2 regions of the Allobosea sp. MMO-172 genome follow, and region 2 is predicted to be linked to the other one. Evidence: riboswitches for the same ligand, from Rfam matches in the RefSeq annotation. Region 2 holds a riboswitch; the other holds the start of a gene.
The links. Region 2 has a riboswitch for thiamine pyrophosphate ahead of thiC (phosphomethylpyrimidine synthase ThiC). Riboswitches for the same ligand answer to the same signal wherever they lie in the genome.
Positions count from the first base shown of each region.

Region 1 (7,967 bases), on a different contig from region 2:
CGTAGCGGATGACGTCGTGAGCCGCGAGCCGGGCCAGCGCAGGCGCCTTGCGGCTGTCGAGAGCTTCACGGGCGATCGCGCCGAAGCCGATCTTGTGGCCATGCGGCAGGAAGCGGGTGGTGATCGGTAGCTTCGCGCGCAGCGCCGTCAGTGTCTCGTTGCCGCCATAGGCCATGACGGTGTCGGCCTCGCGCAGGAAGATCGGTTCGGCTGCCGCCTCGCCGCCCTTCCACCAGGTGATGGCGAGGCATTCGCCGATCTCGGGATCGATCTCGGCAAGCAGGCTCGCGAACCAGCCCGCCGTCAGCGGCTCGGCCGAGGCGAGCTTGCCGATGCTGCCGGCCTTGACCAGCAATCCGCAGATCAGGCTCCAGAGCGAGAGCGCCGGGACATTACCCGCCCAGACATGCAGCAGCAGCTCCGGACCATGGGCGCGCAGATAGCCGCTCTTCGGTGTCGGCTGGAAGCCGTCGAGCACGCCGGGATTGGCGAAATCCTCGGCGAGGAAGCGCAGCAATTGCGGCTTGCGGAAGGTCTTGAGATAGCCGGTCAGGCCGAGCCTGACGGTCTCGCGGTCATAGCCCGTGACGATGGGCAGGAAATGTTCGGCCTTGCGCCGCAATGGGTGTTCACGGTCGAGCAGCCGCGCGACGGCGCCGTCGATCGCCGCGACGATGCGGGCGGTCTCCATCCGTTTCAGCCGGGCGCGGGCGTTGTCGCGCACATGCGTGCAGAGCGCCGCCGCCTGCGCCTCGTCCAGCTCCGGCAGCGCGATGGTGGCGCTCTCGCCCCAGGCGCTGTGACGGACCTCGCGCCAGCGCAAAGTCCTGGCGTTCAGGCCCGGCAGATGGCCCGCATGCTCGATCACCGGCTTCAGCCTCGTGCCGCTGCGAGGAATTCGGCGATCGCGACCGAGCAGCCCTTCGAGGCCTCGCCATCGACGCGGCCGAGCAGCTTGAAGCCGCCCGGCACGATCTCGCCGGCATCCTCGGTCAGGATCGCCGCGAGGCAGTTGAAATGGGCGAGGTCGTGATGGACGATCACACCGCGCTCGCCTTCGGGCAGGTCGGCGCCGGTCAGCGGATCGACGACGCGGCTGCGAATCCAGTGCGGCCCGGATTTCACCGACGGGCAGGTGGCGTTGCCGTCGTCATAGAGCTGCGAGCTCAGCTCGGTCATCCCGTACATGTTGATGCAAGTGGAGCGCGGCACGCCGAAGGCGGCGCTGAGCCCGTCATAGAATTCGTCGGGCCCCAGTTCGCGCGACTGGCCCTTGAAGCCGCCGGTATCGAGGATGCGGCTGCCTTCCGGCAGGGCGAAGCGCCGGCCGCTTGCCGTGAGCGCATCCAGCACGGGAACGAAGGAGTAGCTCGCGCCGAGCAGGGCGTAGGGTTCGCCGCTCGCTTCGGCTTCGGCGAGCGCCGACAGAAGGCCGTCGAGGTCGAGACCGGCAGCATCGATGAAGGTTTTGGAAGCCGGCGTGCCGCATTCGCGCTTGGCGAGCGAGAGATAGGTGGCGAGCGAAGAGTTCGGCAGCTCCGCCTCGTCGGGGAAGAGGATGCCCATGCGGATGCGTTCGCGGCCACGCATGAAGCGCGCCCGGAAATTCACCAGCATCGAGCGCCTCCAGACGTCGAGCGTCGGGTGATAGCTGCGGCCGCGGATGCCTTGTGTCGTGCCGCTGGTCATGAAGACGTGGCTGGCGGCTTCAGGCGGGCTGCAGCTCAGCGTCAGGTCCTTGAAGGCGGTGATCGGCACGGCCGGGATGTCGCGCCAGCGCTTCACCGAGAGCGGCGTGCGGCCGCGCTGCAGGCAGAAACGCTTATAGGGCTCGTTGTTGCGGAACTGATAGGCGAAGACCTTCAGCGCCATCGTCTCGAATTCGGCTTCCGATGCATCGGGAAGCGCGATGAACGCCAATAGCGCCGCGATGATCTCGGCTTGCGTCACTTGAAAGCCCACTCCGTTCCGGCGCCGACGGACAAGCCGGAAGCGTCGATCGCAACAGGATCATCGGCGCAAGCTGGAATCAGGGCCTTGGGTGGCCGCATGTCCCGCATCCCTACGCCGGTATGATCCGGATCAGGTTCGGAGGGTCACCGCGTTGCTTGAGGCTCGAAAGCCCGGCCGGCGGAATCTCAGCCTCCTAGCGAGGCCCCCCTGGGAACGGATGCAGATGACGAGCGGTGGGCCCTGCTGTCAAGCGATAACGGCCGCGATATCGCAGCCGGGGGCGGGGCCAGGGCAGGCCCGTCGAGAAGAAGCCAATTCCGATTTTCCGGTGATTGCGCTATGCCGCAGCTGCGAACAGCAATCCTCGGCTTGCCATGATGGGTCAGCCCCAGGGAGAAACCGATGAAGATCGTGATGGTTGGCTCGGGCTATGTAGGCCTGGTCTCCGGGGCCTGCTTTGCGGATTTCGGACATGACGTCGTGTGCGTCGACAAGGTCGAGAGCAAGGTCGCGGCGTTGAAGCGCGGCGAAATCCCGATCTTCGAGCCAGGCCTGTCCGAGCTCGTGCGCAGCAACGCGGCGGCGGGGCGCTTGTCCTTCACCACCGATCTCGCCGGGCCGGTGGCCGAGGCGGATGCGGTCTTCATCGCCGTCGGCACGCCCTCGCGCCGCGGCGACGGCTTCGCCGATCTGTCCTATGTCTATGCCGCCACCCGCGAGATCGCGCAGGCGCTGCGCGGCTACACCGTGATCGTGACCAAGTCGACGGTTCCGGTCGGCACCGGCGACGAGGTCGAGCGCATCATCCGGGAGCTCCGGCCCGATGCCGATTTCGCCGTGGTCTCCAATCCGGAATTCCTGCGCGAGGGCGCCGCGATCGAGGATTTCAAGCGGCCGGACCGCATCGTCGTCGGCACCGATGACGAGCGGGCGCGGGCCGCGATGGCCGATATCTACCGGCCGCTCTATCTCAACAACGCGCCGATCCTGAACACCGGCCGCCGCACGGCGGAGCTGACGAAATATGCCGCCAACGCCTTCCTGGCGACGAAGATCACCTTCATCAACGAGATCGCCGATCTCTGCGAGCAGGTCGGCGCCAATGTCCAGGACGTGGCGCGTGGCATGGGCCTCGACAACCGCATCGGTTCGAAGTTCCTGCATGCCGGCCCGGGCTATGGCGGCTCCTGCTTCCCGAAGGACACGCTCGCCCTGATCAAGACGGCGCAGGATTACGGCACGCCGTCGCGCATCGTCGAGACCGTCGCGGCGGTGAACGACCAGCGCAAGCGGGCGATGGGCCGCAAGGTGGTGGCGGCCTGCGGCGGCTCGGTGCGGGGCAAGACGATCGCGGTGCTGGGCCTGACCTTCAAGCCGAACACCGACGACATGCGCGACGCACCCTCGATCGCTGTGATCACGACCCTGCAGGATGGCGGCGCCACGATCAGAGCCTATGATCCGGAGGGGATGGAGCAGGCCAAGGCGGTGCTGCCGGCCGGCGTGACCTATTGCCGCGACGCCTATGAATGCGTGGCCGGCGCGGATGCGGCGGTGATCGTGACCGAGTGGAACATCTTCCGCGCGCTCGATCTCGACCGCGTCAAGGCGGCGATGGCGGCGCCCGTCCTCGTCGACCTGCGCAATGTCTATCGAGCCGAGCAGGTCCGCGCCAAGGGCTTCACCTATGCCGATGTCGGCCGTGGCATCGACGCCCCGGAGGGCAGGCACGCCGAGACCGCGGCCTGAACCGATGCCCCGGACGATCGATCGTCGTAGCGGCCGAGGCGGCAGCGCGGGCCTGCCCGTCTCCTTAAGGACTTCGCTACCAAACCCGTCGATCGGGCGCCGCATACACCTTCCCGTAAAGCGGTGCCGTTACGTTGCGATACTGGACATGCGCGCTGTTCGAATGAAGGCGTTGCGCAAGGCGGAGTGGCTTTGAGATGGCGCCGAAGATCATACCTGTCGTGATGTGCGGCGGCGCCGGGACGCGGTTGTGGCCGGTGTCGCGGGATACGATGCCGAAGCAGTTCATCCCGCTGCTGGGGCGGGATTCGACCTTTCAGCGGGTGATGAGGCTGCTCTCCGACCACTCGGTTTTCGCCGAGCCGATCGTCATCACCAATGTCGATTACCGTTTCACGGTGCTTGAGCAGCTTCAGGCGCTGGGTCTTTCGGCGGAGATCGTGCTGGAGCCGATGCGGCGCGATTCGGCCGCCGCCGTCGCCGTCGCGACCGAGATCGCCCTCAAGCGCGACAGCCAGGCGATCGTCGGCGTCTTTGCGGCCGACCATGTCATTCGCGATGCCGGGCTTTTCGTCGAGACCTGCCGGAAAGCCGGCGAGATCGCCGCACAGGGCCGCATCGTGACCATCGGCATCCCGCCCACCCATCCCGCGACCGGCTACGGCTATATCCAGCCGGGCGAGGCTCTCGGCGAGGAGGCGCGCGCCGTCGCGGCCTTCGTCGAGAAGCCGGATGCGCAGCGGGCGGCGCAGTATCTGCTCGACGGTTATTTCTGGAATTCCGGCAACTTCATCTTCGATGCCGCGACGATGCGCGCCGAGATCGAGGCCTTCGAGCCGGAGGTGCTGGCGCCGGTCGTCGAGGCGGTCGCCGGGACGAAGCCGGATCTCGATTTCCAGCTTCTCGAGCCCACGAGCTTCGGAGCGGCCAAGAAGACTTCGATCGACTATGCCGTGATGGAGCGCACGCGGAAGGCGGCCGTCATTGCCGGGCATTTCGGCTGGTCGGATGTCGGCGGCTGGTCGGCGGTCTGGGACCTCTCGGACAAGGATGCGAGCGGCAATGTCGTCGAGGGCCGGGGCTATGTCCTCGAAGGCTCGAACAACCTCGTGCGCGCCGACGAGGGGCTGGTCGCGGTGATCGGCCTCGACGATGTCGCGGTGATCGCGACGCGCGACGCCGTGCTGGTCGCCCCGAAGGCCAAGGCCGACAAGGTCAAGGAGCTGGTGGCGCTCGTCGCGGCCAATGGCGAGCCGGAGGCGAATGCACACCGCGAGATTCACCGGCCCTGGGGCAAGTATCTCTCCGTCGATGTGGGCGGACGCCATCAGGTCAAGCGCATCACGGTGAAACCGGGCGGCATCCTGTCCCTGCAGAAGCATCATCACCGCGCCGAGCATTGGGTCGTGGTGCGCGGTACGGCCGAAGTCACGCGCAACGACGAGACGATCATCGTCCACGAGACCGAGTCGATCTACCTGCCGATCGGCTGCATCCACCGCATGGCCAACCCCGGCAAGATACCCCTCGAGATCATCGAGGTGCAGGTCGGCTCCTATCTCGAGGAGGACGACATCGTGCGCATCGAGGACGTCTACAAGCGCGTGTAACCAGCGGCGAGAGGCGTTACCGGTCGAGATCGCCTGCGATGCGCAGGAGATACTGGCCGTAATCGCTCTTCGCGAGTCTCTCGCCGAGCAGCGTCAATTGCGCGGCGGGGATCCAGCCTTGCCGCGCGGCGATCTCCTCCGGGCAGGCGATGCGCAGGCCCTGCCGGCTTTCCAGCGTGCGGACGAACTCGCCGGCCTCCAGCAGGCTGTCGGGCGTACCGGTATCGAGCCAGGCGAAGCCGCGGCCCATCGATTCGACCGAGAGCATGCCGCGCTCCAGATAGGTTCGGTTGACGTCGGTGATCTCCAGCTCGCCGCGTGGTGACGGCCTGAGGCTTCGGGCGATCTCGACCACCTCGGCATCGTAGAAATAGAGGCCCGTCACGGCCCAGCTCGATTTCGGCGCCTTCGGCTTCTCCTCGATCGAGACCGCTTTGCCGGCCTTGTCGAACTGGACCACGCCGTAACGCTCGGGGTCGCGGACATGATAGGCGAAGACGGTCGCGCCGCTGCTGCGGGCGGTCGCGCGCGCCATCATTTCCGGCAGGCTGTGGCCGTAATAGAGGTTGTCGCCGAGGATCAGGGCCGACGGTTCGCCGGCAACGAAATCGGCGCCGATCAGATAGGCCTGCGCCAGCCCCCCGGGATGCGGCTGCTCGGCATAGGTCAGGCTCATACCCCAGTCCGAACCGTCGCCGAGCAGGCGCCTGAAGTTCGGCAGGTCGTGCGGCGTCGAGATGATCAGCACCTCGCGGATGCCGGCGAGCATCAGCGTCGAGAGCGGATAATAGATCATCGGCTTGTCATAGACGGGCAGGAGCTGCTTCGACGTCGCTAGCGTCATCGGATGCAGCCGCGTGCCGGAGCCGCCGGCGAGGATGATGCCCTTCATCGTTGCTGGTCCTTGCCCTGATCCTTGAGCAGCCGCGCGACGCATGGCCGGAGCGAGCTTTGCCACTCCGGCAGGCGCACCTCATGGGCAAGCGCGAGCTTGGCGCAATCGAGCCGGGAATTCGCCGGTCGGCGGGCCGGCGTCGGATAATCGTCTGTGGCGATGCGCTTGACCCGCACCGGCTTGCCGCCCTGCCGTTCCCGCTCGGCGAAGATCGCTTCGGCGACATCGGCCCAGACGGCCTCGCCCGTCGCGCTCATATGGAACACGCCGCGCAGGCGAGCCTCGTCCTTCCGGCTGGTCAGGTTGCGCGCGACCGTGAAGATGGCGTCGGCGATGTCGAGCGCGCTGGTCGGGCATCCCGCCTGGTCGGAGACGACGCCGATCTCGTCGCGCGTCTCGGCGAGCTGCAGCATCGTCTTGACGAAATTCTTGCCGAAGGGGCTGTAGATCCAGGCCGTGCGCAGGATGGCATGGTTTTCGGTCGCCGCGGCGACCGCCTGCTCGCCGGCGAGCTTGCTCGCGCCATAGGCCGAGATCGGGCCGGTCAGGTCATCCTCGCGATAGGGCCGGGCGAGTGCGCCGTCGAAAACATAGTCGGTCGAGAGCTGGATCACGGGAATGCCGAGCGCCGCGGCGGCGCGCGCTGCCTCGCCGGCGGCCTCGCCATTGACGCGCATGGCGAGCTCCGGCTCGCTCTCGGCCTGGTCCACGGCCGTATAGGCGGCCGTGTTGACGATCACATCGGGCCGGGCCGAACGCAGGGCGGGCGCGACCGTCTTCGGCACCGCGAGATCAAGGTCCGGGCGGCGCAGCGCGATGACCTCGACGCCGACGGGCACGCGCTCCAGCATGGCGCAGACGACTTGGCCGGTCCAACCGGTGACGGCGATACGAAGTGTCATCAGTCGAAATAACGCAGCATCTCGGCGAGGCGCGGATGCTTGCGGTCCTTGTCAGAGAGGGTGAGGCCGGAGAGCGGCAGGCGCCAGTCGATGCCGAGCGCCGGGTCGTCGAAGGCAAGGCCGTAGTCGTTCTCAGGCGCATATGGAGCGGTGACCTTGTAGAGCACCTCGGTATCCGGCTCCAGCGTGACGAAACCATGGGCGAACCCGACCGGAACCAGCAGCTGCTTCCAGTTCTCGGCGGAAAGCTCGACCGCGACATGCTTGCCGAAAGTGGGTGAGGAGGTCCGGATATCGACGGTGACGTCGAGGATGCGGCCACGCGTGACCCGCACCAGCTTGTCCTGTGCGAAGGGCGGCGACTGAAAATGCAGGCCGCGCAATGTCCCGACCGGGCCGGAGAGCGACTGGTTGTCCTGCACGAAATCCAGATCGAGCCCGGCCTCAGCAAAGCCCTTGCGGCTCCAGGTCTCGGAGAAGAAGCCGCGATGGTCGCCGAACTTCTTCGGCGTGACGATCTTGACGGCCGGGATCGCCGTTTCCTCGACGTTCAGCATCTCGTTCCCCGCTCAGGCCGCGCCGAGGCGCTCGCCGCGATAGACGCCGGACCGGATATCGCCCCACCAGCCGGGATTGGCGAGATACCATTCGACGGTGCGGCGAAGCCCGGTTTCGAAAGTCTCCTTCGGCGCCCAGCCGAGCTCGCGGCCGATCTTGCCGGCATCGATCGCATAACGCGCGTCATGGCCCGGCCGATCGGTGACATAGGTGATCAGGCGCTCGCGCGCACCTTTGGGATCGGGCCGGAGCTCGTCGAGAATGGCGCAGATGGCCTTCACCACCTCGACATTGGTCTTC
Region 1 covers NZ_JBBCUM010000001.1:651,277-659,243, reverse strand. The annotation lists gene WFK61_RS03135 (acyl-CoA reductase) at 1-868, opposite strand, end outside; gene WFK61_RS03130 (LuxE/PaaK family acyltransferase) at 874-1,950, opposite strand; TPP riboswitch at 2,043-2,172, opposite strand; gene WFK61_RS03125 (UDP-glucose dehydrogenase family protein) at 2,356-3,702, shown strand; gene WFK61_RS03120 (mannose-1-phosphate guanylyltransferase/mannose-6-phosphate isomerase) at 3,900-5,312, shown strand; gene rfbA (glucose-1-phosphate thymidylyltransferase RfbA) at 5,329-6,204, opposite strand; gene rfbD (dTDP-4-dehydrorhamnose reductase) at 6,201-7,109, opposite strand; gene rfbC (dTDP-4-dehydrorhamnose 3,5-epimerase) at 7,109-7,666, opposite strand; gene rfbB (dTDP-glucose 4,6-dehydratase) at 7,679-7,967, opposite strand, start outside.
Region 1: it holds a riboswitch for thiamine pyrophosphate, as region 2 does, so the genes downstream of both, WFK61_RS03130 (LuxE/PaaK family acyltransferase) here and thiC (phosphomethylpyrimidine synthase ThiC) in region 2, are expected to answer to the same signal.

Region 2 (7,967 bases):
GCTCGTTGTCGCTCATCGCCAGAACCTCGGCGCGCAGATCCTGCGTGATCTTCATCGAGCAGAATTTCGGGCCGCACATCGAGCAGAAATGCGCGACCTTGTGGGCGTCCTTCGGCAGGGTCTCGTCATGGAACTCCCGCGCCGTATCGGGGTCGAGCGCCAGGTTGAACTGGTCCTCCCAGCGGAAGTCGAAACGGGCGCGGGAGAGCGCATCGTCGCGGATCTTCGCGGCCGGGTGGCCCTTGGCGAGATCGGCGGCATGGGCGGCGATCCGGTAGGTGATGACGCCGGTCTTGACGTCGTCGCGGTTCGGCAGGCCGAGATGCTCCTTCGGCGTGACGTAGCAGAGCATGGCGCAGCCATACCAGCCGATCATCGCCGCGCCGATGCCAGAGGTGATGTGGTCGTAGCCCGGCGCGATGTCGGTGGTCAGCGGTCCGAGGGTGTAGAAGGGCGCCTCGCCGCATTCGCGCAGCTGCTTGTCCATGTTCTCCTTGATCTTGTGCATCGGCACATGGCCGGGGCCCTCGATCATTACCTGACAGCCTTTGTCCCAGGCGATGCTGGTGAGCTCCCCCAGCGTCTCCAGTTCGGCGAACTGGGCGCGGTCATTGGCGTCGGCGATCGAGCCCGGGCGCAGGCCGTCGCCGAGCGAGAACGAGACGTCGTAGCGGCGCATGATCTCGCAGATCTCGTCGAAGCGCTCGTAGAGGAAGCTCTCGCGGTGATGCGCCAGGCACCAGCGCGCCATGATCGAGCCGCCGCGCGAGACGATGCCGGTGACGCGGGATGCCGTGAGCGGGACATAGGGTAACCTGACGCCGGCATGGATGGTGAAATAGTCGACGCCCTGCTCGGCCTGCTCGATCAGCGTGTCCTTGAACACCTCCCAATCGAGCTTGATCGGATCGCCGCCGACCTTTTCCAGCGCCTGGTAGATCGGCACCGTGCCGATCGGGACCGGCGAGTTGCGCAGGATCCAGGAGCGGATGTTGTGGATGTTGCGGCCGGTGGAGAGATCCATCACCGTGTCCGCGCCCCAGCGGATCGCCCAGACCAGCTTCTCGACCTCCTCGGCCGCGCCGGAGGTGACGGCCGAATTGCCGATATTGGCGTTGATCTTGACCAGGAAATTGCGGCCGATCGCCATCGGCTCCAGCTCGGGATGGTTGATGTTCGCGGGGATGATGGCCCGGCCGCGCGCGATCTCCTCGCGGACGAATTCCGGCGTGACGAATTCCGGCACGTTGGCGCCGAAGCTCTCGCCATCGGCATGGCGCTCCCGTGCGCCTTCCAGCATGGCGGCGCGGCCGAGATTCTCGCGATGGGCGACATAGATCATCTCGGGCGTGACGATGCCGGCCTTGGCGAATTCGTACTGCGTCGTCAGCTGGCCGGGCTTCGCCTGCAGGATCGGGCGCTCGGCCGGGCAGGCCGGCACGAGCTGCTCGGCCGAGATGTTGCCGTTATCGGCGGCGGTGACGGCGCGCCCCGCGACCTGCTCGAAGCCGCGCGCGTCGAGCCAGGCGCGGCGCGGCTGGATGAGGCCGGCATTGAGATCGATCTTCGCATCGGTCTCGGTGAAGGGGCCGGAGGGGTCGTAAAGGCGCACCGGCGGCTCGGCATCGGTCGTCAGCACGACCTCGCGGAAAGGCACGCGCATCTCGGGATGCTCGGGCGCGGCGACATAAATCTTGCGCGAACCGATGATCGGCCCGGTCGTCACGCTTTGCGGCGCGGTCTTGACGCTATTCTTCTGGGGTTTGGTGTGGGCATTCATCAGGGGATCTCCTCCTTGGTACAGGTCAGGAGATCCGGCGTCGAAGCGGTTCAAGCGCTGTGATGCGGGTGCAGGCCAAGGCTGCACCGCGTTCCAGTCCCTCCGCCGGTATGACCCGGATCAGGTTCGATGGGTTCAGCTTCGAAAGCCGTCTCAGCCCTTGCGGGCACCCCTCGGAACGCAGACGAGGTTAGGCGCAGCGCCGCCGCTTGGCAACGGGCTGTGCGAAGCTCCGATAGGACTGGAAGGAATGGCTCAGGCCGTGCGGTCGACCAGCGTGCCTTGCCCAGCCGGCAGCGTCGCTTGCGTCTGCTCGACGCTCTGCTGGAGCATGGCGACAAGGCCCTGCTCGGCCTGCGCATTCTGCTTGAGCATCTCGACCGACAGCGCCTGCCGGGTCGAGTCGGCCTGCATCGAGACGATGCTGGTGGCGAGGGAGATGGCGTCGCTCATGGCGGGCACGCTAACCCGGCAACCCTACCAAATCCTCAATCCGGTCCCTCAAGGTGCGATGATAGAGGGCAAGCGAAACAGGCGCAGGGAACGGCTGTTCCCTGCGCCTGTGGAAGAGCGGGGCCGCTTAGATCGCCATGCGTCCCATCGGACGCAGTGTGGCGATCAAGCTTTTGTCTTGGCATCGGATTTCTCCGAAAAGTGGATTCCACTTTTCGGTCCGATGCCTAAAGAGCAACCCCGTCCGGTCGTCACTGGTTCTGGCCGCTCAGCAGCGGCGTGATCCGCCGGAGCGTGACGCGCCGGTTTTCGCGGGAAGCATCCTGCGTGTTCACCTTCAGATACTGCTCGCCATAGCCCTGGGTCGTCAGGTTCTCCGGCGGGATCTGGAAGTCACGCGTCAGGATTTCCGCGACCGATTGCGCGCGGCGATCGGAGAGCGAGAGGTTGTCAACATCGGCGCCGACGGCGTCGGTGTGGCCCTCGACGAGGAAGACCTCGTTGGGCGAACGCTGCAGCGCGCGCTTCACCGAATCCGCGATCACCGACAGGCGTCGGCCCTGATCGGCCCCGACCTGCCAGGAGCCGGTGTCGAAATTGATCGTGTCGATATCGACGCTGCGCATGCGGGCGCGCAGGTCCGGCGAATAGCGGACCTCGTCCAGCGTGTAGCGGCGCGGAATCGCGGCGATCGGCGGGGCGGTGATCGTCTCGTAGATCAGGTCCTCGTCGGCCCGGTCCGCATCGACGATATAGCGCTCGCGCGGGATCGGCAGCGGCGGCGGCGGCAGCACCACGACATCGTCGGCGAAGCGCCCCGGACGGTCCCGCAGCGTATTGTCGATGATGATCACCTCGCGGTTGTCGCGGTCGATGCGGGTGCGGCGGATCAGCCGGCCCTCCTCGTCCGTGACGGTGACGATGCGCGTGCCGTCCGGCCGCTCGAAGATCGTGCGGTTCTCGCCATCGCGGCGCTCGGAGCGGCCCTGCCAGCCGAGATCGCGGAAACGCTGGTCCTCGTCGCGGCGGATGATGGCGCGGCCGTCATCGTCGCGGATGATGGTGCGGCCGGGCTCGCGGATGATGGTGACGTCACCCTCGCGCCGTTCCTCGCGGCGGCTCCGGATATCCTCGAAGCGCTGCGCGCCCTGCGCCGCCATGATGCCGCCGATGACGCCGGCACCGAGGCCGATCGCGCCGGCGACGCCCGGCGAGACGCCGCCGCGGCGGCCTTCACGCTGGGGCGGCTGGCCGGGAAGCCCCGCCGGAGGCTGGCCCGGAGCGAAGCCGGGCTGGCCGGGGGCAGGCCCGACACCGGGTTGCGGCGCCATGCCGGGCGCGCCGCCGGAGGGCAGGCCGGGAGCCGGGCGGCCAGGCTGGCCGGGCACAGCGCCCGCAGGCGGCGTAGGGGTCGGAGCCGTGGCGCCGGGCTGGACCGGAGCCGGAGCGCCGGGCGCACCAGCCGGAGGCGTTCCCGGAGCGGGGCGCGAAGGCTGGGACGGAGCTGTCCCAGCGGGGGGCGGCGGTGTCGGAGCGGCCGTTCCCGGCTGTGCCGGGGCAGCAGGCGCGCCAGGCTGCGGCGCCGCAGCCGGCGGACGCGGCTGGGACGGCTGGGCCGAGGGTGGGACGGCAGGCCCGCCGCGCGGAACGACGGAGGGCGGCGCGCCGGCGCCCGGCTGAGCAGGAGCTCCCGGCTGCGAGGGAGCGCTCGGTGCCGTTGCAGGCGGCGTTCCCGGCGGACGGGGCTGACCCGGCGCTGCCGAGGGCGGAACGGCGGGACCACCACGCGGAACCGCCGAAGGCGGCGCGCCAGCGCCCGGCTGGGACGGCGCACCCGGAGCCGTAGCGGGCGGGGGCCCCGGCGGGCGAGGCTGGGTCGGCGCAGCGGAAGGCGGAACGGCCGGGCCACGCGGAGCGGTGGCAGGCGGCGCGCCGGCGCCCGGCTGAGGCGCAGCACGCGGGGCCGTCGGCTCGACCGGCGGACGTGGCGGCGTCGGGCGGGCTGCCGGGGCTTCGCTGGGAGCGGGCGCTGCGCGGGGCGCGACAGGCGCCTCACGCGGCATGGCCGGGCGTTCGGGCTGCTGGCGCACCGCAGGCGGCTCGGCGCGCGGCTGCGGCGCGGGCATGGCGGGTGGTTGCGGCCGGGGAGCAGCCGGAGCGGGCTGCATCTGCGGCGGGCGCGGGGCTTGCGGCTGGGCGGGCGCCGCCGGGGCGGCAGGCCGTTCCGGACCGCGCTGCTGGCCGGGCTGTGCGCCTTGCGGCGGCTGCGGCCGCTGCCGTGGCGCGCGGGGATCATTGTCTCCGGCGGCGGGGGCCTGTGCGACCCGGTATCCGGCCTCGGCGAAGGCCTGCCCGGCTTGCGAAAGGACGAGGGCCGGCAGGACGGTCCCGACCAGCAACCAGCGTTTCGTGCGCATCTTTATTCCCGTCGTTCGTTTCAACGTACGGGTATCAGGCCCGTCATGGCCTGAACCCCCGATGAAGCGAAAACGGCGGGAATCGGGCAGCGGTTCCCTCGGGTCGGCGATCAGATACCGGCCTCAGCCTTCACATAGGCCGCGATCTCGGCATGGGTCGCGAACCAGCAATCGCCCTTGGCCTTGGCCAGACGGACCAGCTCCTCGACGATCCAGAAGCGCGAGCGATAGGTGATGACATGCGGATGCATGGTCAGCAGGAAGAGCCCTCCCTCGGCATAGGCCCCTTCGAACTCGCGGCGGAAGATGTCGAAGACCGCTTCCGGCGAGGTATAGGGCCTGAGCGCCTGGAAGCGGTTCATGCTGAGATAGGGCGCGTCGTCGCGGATCCACTCGACCGGCAGTTCGACGATTCCGGTCGGCTCCCCCTTCTCGACGATCTCATAGGGATCGTCATCGGCGAAGAGCGAGGAATCGTAGAGCAGGCCGAGCTCGCGCTCGATCGAGAGCGTCACGTCGGAAAAGTCCCAGGACGGGGTGCGCATGCCGACGGGCCGCACGCCGGTGACCTTCTCCAGCGTATCGGCCGAACGCAGGTGCAGTTCACGCTCGTTTTCGGGCGGCACCGCCGTGTTGACCTCGTGGATCCAGCCGTGGAGGCCGATCTCATGGCCGGCGCCGATGATGCGGCGCTGCTCCTCCGGATAGAGCAAGGCCGTGACGGCGGGCACGAAAAAGCTTGCCGGGATGTCCTGCCGCTTCAGCAGATCGAGGATCTTCGGCACGCCGACGCGGTTGCCGTACTGGCCCCAGGACAGGCGCCCGACCGACTTGCCGCCGTCGCGCAATTCATTGGTCTCGTGGTCGACGTCGAAAGAGAGCGCGACCGCACAGCGCGCGCCGTTCTTCCATCTGGCGGGCTTGAGGTTGCGGCCGGCGCGGACCTGCTCGACCTTGCCGCGCCAGACCTCTTCCGGCCATTGCCAGGGCAGGAGTTCGGATTGGGACATGAGGCTCTCCTTCTCAGGTTTTCTCGACAGCCAGTTTCACCGCGCCGTCATCCCGGCCGCAGCGCAGCGGAGCGCCGGGATCCATCGGAGGGCTCCGGCGCTCTACGATGGATCCCGGATCTACGCGGCTGCGCCGCTTGTCCGGGATGACGGCGCGTATTTCAGATGCGGTGTCGTCCTCAAACCACTGGCAATACCGGCACGGCGGCGAGCAGGCGCTTGGTGTAGTCGTGCTGCGGATGGTCGTAGACCTCGCCGGCCGGGCCGCTCTCGACGATCCGGCCGCGATACATGATCGCGACGCGGTCGCAGAGATGGCGGACGACCGAGAGGTCATGCGAGATGAAGATCAGCGTGAGATCCAGTTCCTGCCGGAGCCGGATCAGCAGGTTGATGATCTGCGCCTGGATCGAGACGTCAAGCGAGGCGACCGGCTCGTCGCAGACGACGACATCGGGCTGCATCGCCAGCGCCCGCGCGATGGCGACACGCTGACGCTGGCCGCCTGAGAACTGATGCGGGTAGCGATCCGCGAAATCGGGATTGAGCCCGACCGCCGCCAGCCATTGCCGGACGTAATCCCTGGCCTGTGCGCGCTCGATCAGGCCATGCGCCAACGGCCCCTCGGCGATGCTGTCACCGACCGTCATGCGCGGATTGAGCGAGGCGAAAGGGTCCTGGAAGATGGTCTGGACGCGCGTCGTGATCTTGTGCGGCGGCTCGCCCGCGCTCATCACAGGGGCACCGTCGATGCGGACCGTCCCACTGTCCGGCGCATAGATGCCGGCCGCGACACGCCCGAGCGTTGACTTGCCGGAGCCGGACTCGCCGACGAGGCCGAGCGCCTCGCCGCGCTTCAGCACCAGCGTGACATCGTCGACCGCCTGCACGACGGAAGGTGGCTTCGCCAGGCCGGCCTTCTGGGCGAGCTTGCGGAACAGGCCGGGCGTTCCGGCGAAGCGCTTGGCGACATGCTCGATGCGGACATAGTGCACGGCATCCGCGACGGCAGCCGTGGCCTGTTTCGTCGCGCGCGGCGGCGGCGCGACATCGGAACCGACGCCACCGGCGAGCAGCTTGCCTGGCTCGGAGCGCGAGGGCAGCGCGTCGAGCAGGGCCTGCGTATAGGGGTGCTGCGGATGGGTCAGTACGTCGAGCGTCGGCCCGGCCTCGACGATCTTGCCGTGGCGCATGACGCAGACATGGTCGGCCAGTTCTGCGACGACCGCGAGATCATGGCTGATCCAGATCAGCGCCGTGCCGAGCTCGGCGACCAGCTCCTTCATCTCGGACAGGATTTCGGCCTGCACGGAGACGTCGAGGGCCGTCGTCGGCTCGTCGCAGATGATCAGCTTCGGTCGGTGCAGCAGGGCGATGGCGATGGCGACGCGCTGGCGCATGCCGCCGGAGAACTGGTGCGGATAGAAATCGACCTTGGCCTCGGCATCGGGAATGCGGACCTGCGCCAGCGCCGCGACCGCGCGACGGCGGGCCTCGGCGCCCGAGACCGTCTCATGCGCTTCCAGCGCGAGCCTGATCTGCGTGCCGATGGTCAGCATCGGGTTCAGCGTCATCATCGGGTCCTGGAAGACCATCGAGATCTGCTTGCCGCGGACCTTGCGCAGTTCGGCGGGCGGCAGGCCGGTGAGCTCCCGCCCCTCCAGCTTGACCGAGGAGCCGGGCTCGACGCGGCCCGGCGGATCGATCAGGCCGATGATCGAGAAGCCGGTGATGCTCTTGCCCGAGCCGGATTCGCCGACGAGGCCCATCACCTCGCCGCGCTTCAGCGCGAAGGAGACGCCGTCGACCGCCTTCACCACACCGGCGCGGGTGTGGAAATGGGTGGCGAGGTTGATGACTTCGAGGAGAGGCGCGTCGCTCATCGCTTCAGCCTCCACCGTCATGCTCGCCCTTGTGGCGAGCATCCACGTCTTGAACACAGCATTGCATCAGTGAAGACGTGGATGGTCGGGACAAGCCCGACCATGACGAAAAGAGTGTGCCCTGACCCCTCATCGCTTCAGCCTCGGATTGACCTGATCGCGGACGCGGTCGCCGACGAGGTTGATCGCGACGATCAGCACGATCAGCGCGATGCCCGGATAGATCGAGATCCAGTAGCGGCCCGACAGCATGTACTGGAAGCCGTTGGCGATGAGCATGCCGAGCGAAGGCTCGGTCACCGGCAGGCCGACGCCGAGGAAGGAGAGCGTCGCCTCCAGCGCGATGGCGTTGGCCACCTGCACGGTCGCGACCACGATCAATGGCGGCAGGCAATTCGGGAAGATATGGCGCCAGACCACGCGC
Region 2 covers NZ_JBBCUM010000006.1:83,589-91,555, reverse strand. The annotation lists gene thiC (phosphomethylpyrimidine synthase ThiC) at 1-1,780, opposite strand, end outside; TPP riboswitch at 1,860-1,964, opposite strand; gene WFK61_RS11175 (hypothetical protein) at 2,036-2,233, opposite strand; gene WFK61_RS11170 (OmpA family protein) at 2,485-3,621, opposite strand; gene WFK61_RS11165 (polysaccharide deacetylase family protein) at 4,761-5,660, opposite strand; gene WFK61_RS11160 (ABC transporter ATP-binding protein) at 5,840-7,543, opposite strand; gene WFK61_RS11155 (ABC transporter permease) at 7,673-7,967, opposite strand, start outside.